2 regions of the Eubacterium limosum genome follow, and region 2 is predicted to be linked to the other one. Evidence: riboswitches for the same ligand, from Rfam matches in the RefSeq annotation. Region 2 holds a riboswitch; the other holds the start of a gene.

Region 1 (6,188 bases), 1.2 Mb from region 2:
TTTACCCAATCATTTTATGCTGAAAAGGAAAAGGGCAAGTTAGCCTTTGAGAAGGAACAGGAAGAAATTAAAACTGAAGAAAAACCGGAGGAAAAAGTCCCGAAACAGCGTGTTGTCATTCAGGAGCCAGTGATTAATATCGATCCGGTTCCCCAGCCGCAGCCAGTGGTTGTTGAGGAAAAGACGCCGTTTGTTGTTGAGGACGATAAAATTGTCAGTAATCCGGAGTATGGAGCAACTATGATTAATACAGAAAAAGAAGAACGCACTGAAGACGATATGCTCAGTATCTGGCAGCAGGTTAATCAGGAACAGGAACGTATCCGTGCCCGCAAACGCCGCCGTACCAGATATGTCGATGTTAAGGAGCCCTTTAAGGCAGAACGTGAAAAGGTTGCGGCAGAAAAAGCTGTGGCCCGCGCTGCGGCTGTCGCTAAGGCTCAGGCAGTAACAGAAGCCCAGCCTGTCCACCGTCAGATTACACCGGAAGAGCTTCAGGCTCAGACCATTGCAGCCCAACAGGCAGCTGCAGCAGTTCAAAAGCCGGCTGAACCCGTCATTACACCGCCGATCGAAGAACCAGCAGCACCTGTTAACACGGCAGCCGCTCCGCAGCAGGCATCCGTTTATGACAGCAGTGCTGAAGTGAAGGCGAGTTCGGCAGATCCGGACGAAGAACGCGAAAGAGCTGGATATGAGCGCGTTAAGCTGAATGTTGACGGCAAAGATGTTGTGTTCTGGCGTAAGAAAAAAGATTGAAAATAATTAAGATGTGGGGATTGAAGCTAAAAAACTTCAATCCCTTTTAAGTTTTTTTGGTATAATGGATAAAATATGTTATACTGTTCTGTAAGTGTGCTTAATATCGAATTAAATAATTTTTATATAACTGTAAGGAGTGAATACTTTGGGGTTTTTAGATGGAATATTTGATGTCAATAAAAAAGAGATCAAAAGATTACAAAAAAAAGTAGATAAAATCCTGGCATTGGAAGATCAATACAGCGCCATGTCAGATGAAGAATTGAAAAATCAGACTGCTTTGTTAAAGGAGCGTCTGGCAAACGGAGAGACCTTAGATGACATTCTGGTCGATGCCTTTGCCACGGTTCGTGAAGCGGCTTACCGTTCAATTGGAATGAAGCATTTCCCAGTCCAGTTGCTTGGGGGCATGGTCCTTCATGAGGGGAATATCGCGGAAATGAAAACCGGCGAAGGGAAAACCCTTGTGTCCACCTTGCCGGCTTATTTGAACGCCCTTGAAGGAAAAGGCGTTTATATCGTAACCGTCAATGACTACCTGGCCAAACGTGACAGCGAGTGGATGGGTAAAGTGCATGAGTTTTTAGGTTTAAGAGTTGGTCTGGTTGTCCATGGCCTGAGTTTTGACGAAAAGATCGAAGCTTACAATGCGGACATCACCTATGGGACTAACAATGAATTTGGTTTTGACTACCTGCGTGACAATATGGCCTCCCAGAAAGCGCAGCAGGTACAACGTGTGCTCAATTACGCCATTATCGATGAAGTGGACTCCGTCCTCATCGATGAAGCCAGAACCCCATTGATTATTTCGGGCAGCGGTGACAAGAGCACCAAGCTGTATGAACAGGCGGATATGTTTGTCAAACGCCTCAAGGAAGACACTTGGGATGGGGACGAAAAGGATGATGACCGCCCCATTGAAGAAAAGGGCGATTATACCAAGGATGAAAAGGCAAAATCCGTTATGCTGACGGAAAAGGGTGTGGAAAAGGCTGAAAAATATTTTGGACTGGATAATCTGGCCGATGTGGATAATATGGAAATTTCCCATAATATCAATCAGGCTCTGCATGCCAACGCCCTGATGTTTAAGGATCGCGACTATGTAATCAAGGACGGCGAAATCATTATTGTCGATGAGTTTACAGGCCGTTTGATGCCGGGCCGCCGTTATTCCAACGGTCTGCACCAGGCCATTGAAGCCAAGGAACACGTAAAGGTCAATCGTGAGTCTAAAACACTGGCGACCATTACTTTCCAGAACTATTTCCGGATGTTTAGCAAGCTTTCCGGTATGACTGGTACAGCAAAGACTGAGGAAGAAGAATTCAATACCATTTATAATTTGAACGTTGTAACGATCCCGACCAATAAACCGATGGTTCGCAACGATATGAACGATCTTGTCTACAAAAGTGAAGAGGGGAAATTCAAGGCGGTAGCCGAAGAGGTCAAGCAGCGCCATGTCACAGGACAGCCGATTCTGATCGGGACGATTTCCATTGAAAAGTCAGAGCTTTTGAGTAAATATCTTAAAAGAGAAGGCATTAAGCATAATGTCCTGAACGCAAAATATCTGGAACGTGAAGCTGAGATTGTCTCAAATGCCGGTCAGATGGATGCCGTCACCATTTCCACCAATATGGCGGGCCGTGGTACGGATATCGTTCTTGGAGAAGGTGTTCAGGAGCTAGGCGGGCTTCATATTATCGGCACGGAGCGCCATGAGAGCCGTCGTATTGACAATCAGCTGCGAGGCCGTTCCGGACGTCAGGGTGACCCGGGCTCCTCACAGTTTTTTGTCTCGCTGGAAGATGACCTGATGCGTATTTTTGGTTCAGAAAAAATTCAGAGCATGGTTGAGAGCATTGGCCTCGATGAGGATACGCCCATCGAAAATAAAATGCTGACCAGAGGGATTGAAAGTGCGCAGAAGCGTGTTGAAGCCCGAAACTTTGATATCCGTAAAAATGTCCTCCAGTATGATAATGTTATGAACCGCCAGAGAGAAATTATTTATGATCAGCGCCAGCAGGTTATCGACGGACAGAACATGCACGAGCAGATCTGGAAAATGACCGAGGATATGGTTGACAGCTATGTGGAAATGTACACCAACGGCGGCGACTATTACGATGACTGGGATCTTGAAGGCCTGAACAACTACTTTGAAAAGACGCTGGTGGCTGAAGGGGCAACGCTGAACCTGCCCAAAGAGCCTGAAAGCCGCGATGCTCTCAAAGAAGCGATTCTTCAGTACTGCCGGAACAATTACGAAGAAAAGGAAAAAACACTGGGCGATGCCAATATGCAGGAGCTTGAGCGTGCGATTCTTTTGAGAAGCGTCGACGCTGCCTGGATGGAACATATTGACAATATGGAACAGCTGAAACAGGGGATTGGCCTGCGTGCTTACGGACAGAATGACCCGGTTAAGGAATACACCAAAGAAGGTTTTGCCATGTTCGAGGATATGATTTTAAGAATCCAGGAAGACACGGTCAAGTACCTTTATAATATTAAAATCCAGAAGGCGCCCCAGCAGCAGCGGAACGTCAATATGGAGGATGTTAAAACCAACGAAAGTGAAATTGAAGGCCGGCCCGCAGCAGCCAGAAATAAGAAGGTTGGCCGTAATGATCCCTGCCCCTGCGGCAGCGGTAAAAAGTATAAAAAGTGCTGCGGCGCAAATTTATAAAAGTAAGGATGTGATGTCGTGATTGATCTCTATGAATGCAGACAGAGTGTCAATGAAAAGGAAAAAGAACTGACGGATTTGAGGGATTCACTTTGACTTACCAGCCGTCAGTGAAAGAATAGAAGTACTGAACGCCCAGACCGAATCACCAGAGTTCTGGAGTGATCAGCAAAAAGCCCAAAAGGTTTTAAAGGAGCTGAAAATCCTCCGCCAGAAAAAAGGCGAGTACGATAAGCTCAAGGATAATCTTGACGATATCCTCGTCATGTTTGAACTGATCGATGAGGGAGAAGAAATGGACGAGCTCCCGGATACCATTGAGGCTTTTGGAAAAGAGCTTGAGAAATTCAAGCTGGAAACGCTCCTGTCCGGTGAGTATGACAGCAATAACGCCATTATCTCACTGCACCCGGGCGCCGGCGGTACCGAATCCCAGGATTGGGCGGAAATGCTGCTCAGAATGTATACCCGTTGGGCAGAGCGTAAAGGCTTTAAGGTTAAATCGCTTGATTTACAGCCCGGTGATGTTGCCGGTATCAAAAGTGCCACACTGCTTATCGAAGGCATTAACGCCTATGGCTATCTGAAAACAGAGAGAGGAGTCCACCGTCTGGTCCGTATCTCACCCTTTGACTCTTCAGGGCGCCGGCATACTTCCTTTGCGTCTCTGGATGTTACACCAGAGGTTGATGACAGTGTGGAAATTGAAATCAACCCGGATGATATCCGCGTGGATACCTACCGCGCAAGCGGTGCAGGCGGCCAGCATGTCAATAAAACCTCATCGGCTATCCGGATTACTCATATTCCGACTGGTGTTGTTGTGCAGTGCCAGAACGAGCGCTCCCAACATCAGAATAAAGAGGTAGCGATGAACATGCTCAAGGGTAAGCTGGTTGAGATCATGGAGCAGGAACAGAAAGAAAAGCTGGATGACGTCGTAGGCGATTATAGCCAGATTGCCTGGGGATCGCAGATTCGTTCTTATGTGTTTCACCCATATAATATGGTTAAGGATCACCGTACCAATGTGGAAGTCGGCAATATCCAGTCGGTTATGGATGGCGACTTAGACCAGTTTATGAACGCCTATCTTCAGCAGACAGCTGCACAGCAGTAAAACGAGATATGGACAAAATGGAATTAAAAAAGAAATAGAACACTATATATTGCGGTATACGTCGTTTTGGCGTATACCTGCATTTATTTAAGTAGCTGCTTATTGGAACACAGATACCAGAAAATGAATTATAAATCGAGATTGCATTTAAATTTGTTTTTTGCTATACTAATAATATATAGTGTACAATTGAATAATCGAATTATCAAGAGTGGTAGAGGGAACTGGCCCAATGAAGCCCGGCAACCTGCGTAAGTGTGGTGCCAAATCCAGCATTTCTTTTCATGAAATGAAAGATAATCTAAAGCAGACTCATTTTCATTTGGTGAAAATGAGTTTTTTTATAGAAAGAGAAGGAGTAAATATGCCAAAGACCTATCAGGAAATTAATGAGAAAATCGCCAGAGGCGAGGCCGTCATTGTCACAGCCGAAGAAGTTATTGATATCGTTAAAGAACGGGGAACAAAAGAAGCGGCAGAGTATGTGGATGTCGTCACAACAGCTACCTTTGGGCCAATGTGCTCATCCGGCGCCTTTTTGAATTTTGGACATGCCGATCCGCCGATCCGCATGGCAGAAATTGAACTGAACAACGTTGAGGCTTACGGCGGACTGGCGGCTGTCGATACCTACATTGGAGCGACACAGCCATCCTCAGATAAAGGTGCAGAGTATGGCGGCGCACACGTTATCTGTGATTTGATTGACGGTAAGGAAGTACATCTCCACGCCACCTCGCCAGGGACAGACTGCTATCCGAGAAAGGAAATCGATACCTGGGTAGGGCTGAAGGACATGAACGAAGCCTACCTTTACAATCCGAGAAACTGCTATCAGAACTATAATGCGGCCATCAATGCATCAAAAAAACGTATCTACACTTATATGGGAATTTTACACCCCAATATGGGAAACATCACCTATAGTACTGCCGGGGCCCTCAGTCCATTACTGAATGATCCTCTGTATAAAACCATCGGTATGGGTACGCGCATTTTCTTAGCCGGCGCTCAGGGCTATGTCTCATGGATGGGGACTCAGTTTAATTCAGACTGCGCCCGGGATGAAAAGGGCTATCCGCTGGGCGGAGCAGGGACATTGGCTGTGATGGGAGAAATGCGTGAGATGAGCACAAAGTATATTCAGCCAGCTGTCTTTGAACGCTATGGGGTATCCATGTTTGTGGGGATTGGGATACCAATTCCTATTTTAGATGAAGAAATGATGCAGTTTGTCTCAGTAACCGACGCAGAGCTCCATACAAATATCATAGACTACAGCGATAAAGACCGGCCAGTCATTAAAAAGGTCAGCTATGCAGAGCTGCGCAGCGGGTCTGTCGAAATCGACGGGAAAAAGATCCGGACCTCGCCGCTCTCCAGCCTTACAAAAGCAAGGACCATTGCAGATGAACTGACTGGTTGGATCAAAAAAGGTGAGTTCTTCCTCCAGGAACCTGTAATGAAATTTCCGGTCAACAACACGCTTAACAGCCTGAAAATAAAAGAAGGGGGTAACAAATAATGGTAAAGAAAATTGTTTTGAACTTCCCAAAAGAAGCAACCGGCAAACCCATTGCAAGCCAGCTGATCCGTGATTATGAG
Region 2 (6,188 bases):
CCATACCAGGATGCTTTCGTTACATAACCACCAGCCGGCGCATAGATCGGTGTGCCTGTGGATGCTGCAATGTCCATTCCGCCGTGATTGGTGGAGCCAATACCATTGGTATCGGAAGCCGGACGGTAACCAAACCAGCTGGTAATGGTGTAGTTGCCTGGCAACGGCCACATAAAGCCGCTGGAGACTACGACGTTACCGCCGCCGGAGGAGCCGCTGTCCGCATCGCTGCCGGAACCGCCAGAACCATTCTGGGCCGCCTGTTCTCTCTCCGCTTCTTCCTGCGCTCTCTGGGCTGCCAAGGCTTCGGCTTCCTGCTGAGCGATTACTGCCAGCTCTGCATCGGCCTGTTTCAGGATTTCATCCTGCTTATCAACCTCTGCCTGATACTGCTGTACTACCTGTTGGTTCTTAGCCAGCAGCTCATCCTTCTGAGACTTGACACTCTTCTGGCTTTGCAGGGCTGTTTCCTGATCTGCCTTTGCCTGCTCTACCTGTGCTTTGTTTGTCTCAATGGTTTCTTTTTTCTCTTCTACCTCTGCACGGGTCTTTTCCAGTGCCGTTGCGCAGTCCTTATCGGCCTGTACGATGGATTTCATCATATCGGCCTTCGCGATAAAATCCGCAAAGTCTGTGGCTGAGAAAAGAACCTGCATATAGCCTTCATTTCCGTACATATACATGACCCGGACACGTTCTTTTAATTCTTCTTCCTGTTTAGCCTGTTTTTCTTCGGCAGCTTCCAGCTCGGCTGTGGTTCTTTCCAGATTAGCAGTCAGATCATTGATCTGGCCGTCCAGGGTACTGATCTGGCCGTTGATCCTGTCGATCTCTGCGTTAGCCTTGCTGATTTCGGTCTGAATCCCTTCGATGGTGTTCTGGGTCATATCCACCTGGTACTGGGCAGCCTCTTTTTTTGCAGACGCGTCGTCTTTTTGCTGCTGCAATTCATCTTTTGTGGCTGCATAAACCGGAGAAATAAATAAAGATAAACAAAATAATGCCGTTACAATTAAAGAAATTTTCTTCTTCATTTTCTGAAGTCCCCTCCTGTTTTTTATACGTCTAAGAATTTTCGAATAGCGAACACACTGCCCACCGCACCGATTACCACACCATAAACTGTAAAGAAAAAGATCAGCTGACCCATTACCTGATCCGGTGTCGCCAGTGCTGAGGTCATGGGAAGCAGTACACTGCCGCCGAGCATGCCCAATATATAATAATAAGCCAAACGCACGATCATCACAGCCACAACGGCCGCAATCAGCCCCAGAAAAGTCCCCTCCAGGACAAACGGCGTTCGGATATAAGCGTCGGTCGCGCCGACATATTTCATGATACCAATCTCCTTCCGGCGCGCAAACACCGTGAGCTTGATGGTATTATAAATCAAAAACAATGAAATGACTGACAGGACAATCAGCACAACAATGCTCATTGTATTGGCGAAATGGTTAAAATTCAGCAAAGCGTTGATATACTCCTCGCCGTATTTTACATATTCGACCCCTTTGTCCTGGTAAGTCAGAGCGAAAGCCTTAACATCGTCCATGCTTTCCGAGTCCTTTACCTGAATAATAAAAGAGGCGGGCATGGGATTGTTCTCGGAACTGAAATCACTGAGAAGACCTGTGTAGTCGTCCAGTGAGCTTGAAAAATTCTCCAGGGCCTCATCCTTTGTTTCAAAACGAACCTCAGAAATGAGGGGATTGGCCTTGAGATCCCGTTCCAGGCCGGCACGCTGTTCTTCGGTGTAGTCCACCTTCAGGAAAATTTTCATTTCCAGCTGAGACTCCACATTCGCCGTGGCCTGGCGGATATTGATGGTAAGCACCAGAAAGATTCCCAAAATGATCAGCGCTGCAATGATGGAAAAAACAGCCGCAATACTCATAAGACTGTTTCGCTGCATGCTCTGTGCTGTATCGCGAAGGATCGTCCGGGGCATTGTTTTCCAGTGATTACTTCGCATTGCGGTACCGTCCTTTGACGTCATCGCTGGTGAGATAACCATTATCCAGGGTTAATACCCTTTTTTTCATAATATTAACCATCTCACTGTCATGGGTTACAACCACCACAGTGGTGCCATGCTTGTTAATTTCTTCCAGAATACGCATAATATCACGCGACGTCACAGGGTCAAGGTTCCCTGTCGGTTCGTCACAGATCAGAATACTTGGGTTGTTGATAATGGCTCTGGCGATAACAACACGCTGCTGTTCCCCGCCGGAGAGCTCATTGGGATAATGGTTTGCCCGGTGTGAAAGCCCGACCATTTCCAGTGCCAGCGGCACTTTTTTGCGGATCTTGCGCTCGGGCCGGCCAATGATCTCCATGGCATAGGCCACATTTTCATACACGCTTTTATTTTCAAGCAGACGGAAATCCTGGAAAACCACGCCCAGCTTTCTTCTCAGATAAGGAATCTCTTTTTTGGAAAGCTTGGAAATGTCGTGGCCCTTGATCTTAACCGTCCCGGTACTCGCGTCAATTTCGCGGAGCAAGAGCTTGATAAAGGTAGACTTCCCGGCGCCGCTGCGGCCAACCAGAAATACAAACTCACCCTTATCAATAAACAAGTTCACATTTTTTAAGGCGTCTTTTTCATTTTTATCATACGTTTTTGTAACATTTATAAATTCAATCATTCAATCATCTTCCTAGCAGCTTGGTCTTTTGGCAGTTGCCAATGATGCTGTACCGTTTATTTTATACTTTTTAACGCACAAAAACAAGATTTTCTATCCAAGTTTTATCTAAAAGTATTCAAATTATTACTCGAATGCATTAATTATACACAAAACGGTCATGTTTTGCCTTAATTTTTGGATACTTTATATCCTTTTTAAGAAACAAAAAGATAAAGGATCACAACTTTTCAGCTGTGATCCTCTGCTTTTAAGCTTCTGCTTTTAATTTTTCAGCCACGTCTGTTTTTTCCCATGGCAAATCCAGGTCGTTTCTGCCAAAATGGCCATAAGCGGCAACCTGCTTGTAGATCGGTTTTCTCAGGTCAAGATTCTTGATGATTGCAGCTGGTCTTAGATCAAAATGCTTTCTTACCAGATCTGCAATTTTATCGTCGGCAATCTTGCCGGTTCCAAAGGTATCGACAAAAACAGATACCGGTTCAGCCACACCGATGGCATAGGCAAGCTGTACCTCACATTTATCAGCCAGACCTGCCGCCACAATGTTTTTGGCAACGTAACGGGCTGCGTAAGCCGCAGAACGGTCAACCTTTGTCGGATCCTTTCCTGAGAAAGCGCCGCCGCCGTGACGTCCATATCCGCCGTAGGTGTCTACGATAATCTTACGTCCGGTTAAGCCGGCGTCCCCCTGCGGTCCGCCGATAACAAAACGACCGGTCGGGTTGATGAAATATTTGGTGTTTTCATCCAGAAGAGCCGGATCAATCACAGGTTTAATAACTTTTTCGATCATATCCTCACGGATGGTGGCCGCGTCCACATCTGCGCTGTGCTGAGTTGAGATGACCACGGTGTCCACTCTGGTGGGTACCCCATCGTTGTATTCAACCGTCACCTGAGATTTTCCATCTGGTCTCAGGTAATCGACCTCACCCTGTTTGCGCACGTCTGAAAGCTTTTTGGTCAGCTTGTGGGCCAGCGAGATCGGCATTGGCATGAGCTCCGGTGTTTCGTTGCACGCAAAGCCAAACATCATCCCCTGGTCCCCAGCGCCGGTAGCCAGGTCTTCCTCTTCCAGCTTTCCTTCTTTTGCTTCAAGGGCCTTGTCGACGCCCATGGCAATGTCTGAAGACTGTTCGTCAATGGAGGTTAAAACCGCGCAGGTTTCACAGTCGAAGCCATATTTCGCGCGGTCATAACCGATACCGCGGATGGTTTCACGGACGATTTTTGGAATGTCTGCATAGCAGTTGGTGGTGATTTCACCCGCCACTAAAACCAAACCAGTTGATACGGACGTTTCACAGGCAACACGGGCCATTGGGTCCTGTTCGATGATCGCGTCCAGCACCGCATCGGAAATCTGGTCACAGATTTTATCCGGATGGCCTTCAGTAACGGATTCTGAGGTAAATAATTGTTTCATTATTCGCTCCTTAAAAATTTGTATTGTCGTAATTCTATTTACCCTTGATAAAGATCACAGATTTTTCAAATCCTTAAATAAAATGAACCCCATGCGCGCATGGGGTTAGATTCGTTCAAAAACCCCATCATTACAGTTTGACTGCAGGTATTGGCACCATGCTTATGCTGGTTGCCGGGTTTCATCGGGCCTGTCCCTCCACCTCTCTGGATAGGTAAATATTCAATTACTTGTAATAGGATAAACCTACAGGACAATTTTGTCAAGCCCCTTTCCTTGAAAAAACAAAAGAGCTTATCCCTTCATCCGCTTCAAGTGTCAAAAAACCTCAAGAGATGAAGTTACCTAAGGAAGAAAAAAGCGTCCTGCGGGCACTGCATTTACACCGGTATCTTTTTAATAAAGTGAATGCTTGAACGCACCTATGTCCAGCATACCCTATAAAGCGACTAGATTCCAGGCCGTTTTCGTAGCGCCTGGACCTTTTTACTTATCTGGATAAAAGGCGCAGTCTCGGACGATGCCGCTTTTTTACAGTTTAAAGCAGCTTATCCCTTCATCCGTTTTTCAATGATGTCAATATCCTTTGGAATCTGCGGTGACAGGTTTTCCGGCCCGTTTTCTGTCACGAGAATATCATCCTCGATCCGCACGCCCATCCCCATTTCCGCAATGTAAAGACCAGGCTCACAGGTGATGACCATGCCGGGTTCCAGGATGTATTCCCGTTTATCGTTGGTGTCATGGGTATCCAGGCCCAGCGAATGGCCAATGCCGTGATAATAGAATTCATTGATGTCCTTATTCTTAGGCACAATGTTATTTTTTAAGCATTTTTCAAGAAAAATATCCTTGGTTGCCTGTTGAATATCCAGCATTTTTGCACCGGGCTGGTACATCTGGATCAGCTCTCTCTGGGCCTCGAGAACCATATTGTAGACCATGGCCTGTTCATCGGTATATGCTCCTGAAACCGGAAAGGTTCGGCTGATATCGCCACAATAGCCCTTGTAGCGGGCCCCCAGGTCCAGAAGCACCATGTCGCTTCCCTTCATAGTCGCCTGGTTTTTAATATAATGCAGCACCGTAGCGCTTTTTCCTGAGGCCGCAATGGTCTGGAAGGAAACTCCCTGGGCGCCCAGCATATTGATGGTATATTCAAAAACCGCCTGAATCTGGTATTCCTTCATATCCGGTTTCAGATTTTCAAGAATAGCGTCGATTCCCTTCGCGGTTATTTCAATGGCGTCACGCAGCGCCTGGACTTCCTCGGGCTTTTTAATCAGCCGCATGGCGGTCAGATAGGGCTGAAGGTTTTGAAGCTCCATATCCGCGAACAGCAGCTTGACCTGCGGATCGCTGGTTGCAAAGCTCTGGTGCTTGGGCATGGTAAAATCAAAATACAGGTTATCAAAACGGGTTTCCTGTAAAATAAAAGACTCCAGCTCAGTATTATAGCGCACATCTTCAATGCCAGACAACGCCTGAGCTTCTTCAATACTGATCTTGGCGCCTACCCATTTCTCCTTGAAGGGGTCTGGCTCATCAATGAATAAACACTCCGAAACCTCGCCGCCTGCATCCTTTTTCATCAAAAGGGTCACATCAGGCTCTTCAATGCCCGTCAGATAATAAAAGTTGTTATCGGTATAAAAGGGATAGTCGGCGTCCAAAGACTGCTGAACCGCCCGTCCGGAATAGACGATCGCCAGGCTTTCCGGCTCCAGCTTTTCACCTAATTCCCTGCGGGTTTGTCTATAAAAATTCTGTGATAACGGCATTTTCACACTTCCTTTTTCATTATTTTGTCACTAAGGTCTATTGTAAACATAAAAAAGACCAAATTCAATACTGAATTTGATCTTTAGACAGATGAGTCAACGCATTATGCGGAGGATTATTTAAAGAAACAAATAAAATTTCTTGTAGAACCGACGTGATTTTTATCACATCGGTTTTGCTGCATCTGTAGATAAATTTAGCTGGTAAAGCGGAATCTAAATCTTGCCCACATAGATAAAACAAATCACATCCGGTTCATGTTTTCTCCTATTAATTTTTTCCGTGTTATGGAAACGAAGGTTTCCCATTTCTCCGCACTTTGT

Evidence for each region. Region 2 has a riboswitch for S-adenosylmethionine ahead of metK (methionine adenosyltransferase). Riboswitches for the same ligand answer to the same signal wherever they lie in the genome.
Region 1: linked by a shared signal. The riboswitch ahead of B2M23_RS08205 (homocysteine biosynthesis protein) and the one ahead of metK (methionine adenosyltransferase) in region 2 are both predicted to bind S-adenosylmethionine.

Annotation. Positions count from the first base shown of each region.
Region 1 covers NZ_CP019962.1:1,784,516-1,790,703, forward strand. The annotation lists gene B2M23_RS08190 (DUF5317 family protein) at 1-759, shown strand, start outside; gene secA (preprotein translocase subunit SecA) at 908-3,463, shown strand; one part of gene prfB (peptide chain release factor 2) at 3,482-3,544, shown strand; one part of gene prfB (peptide chain release factor 2) at 3,546-4,583, shown strand; SAM riboswitch class I at 4,783-4,886, shown strand; gene B2M23_RS08205 (homocysteine biosynthesis protein) at 4,948-6,108, shown strand; gene B2M23_RS08210 (NIL domain-containing protein) at 6,108-6,188, shown strand, end outside.
Region 2 covers NZ_CP019962.1:3,032,720-3,038,907, reverse strand. The annotation lists gene B2M23_RS14170 (murein hydrolase activator EnvC family protein) at 1-1,034, opposite strand, end outside; gene ftsX (permease-like cell division protein FtsX) at 1,058-1,975, opposite strand; gene ftsE (cell division ATP-binding protein FtsE) at 1,965-2,654, opposite strand; gene metK (methionine adenosyltransferase) at 2,905-4,086, opposite strand; SAM riboswitch class I at 4,205-4,300, opposite strand; gene B2M23_RS14150 (aminopeptidase P N-terminal domain-containing protein) at 4,632-5,864, opposite strand.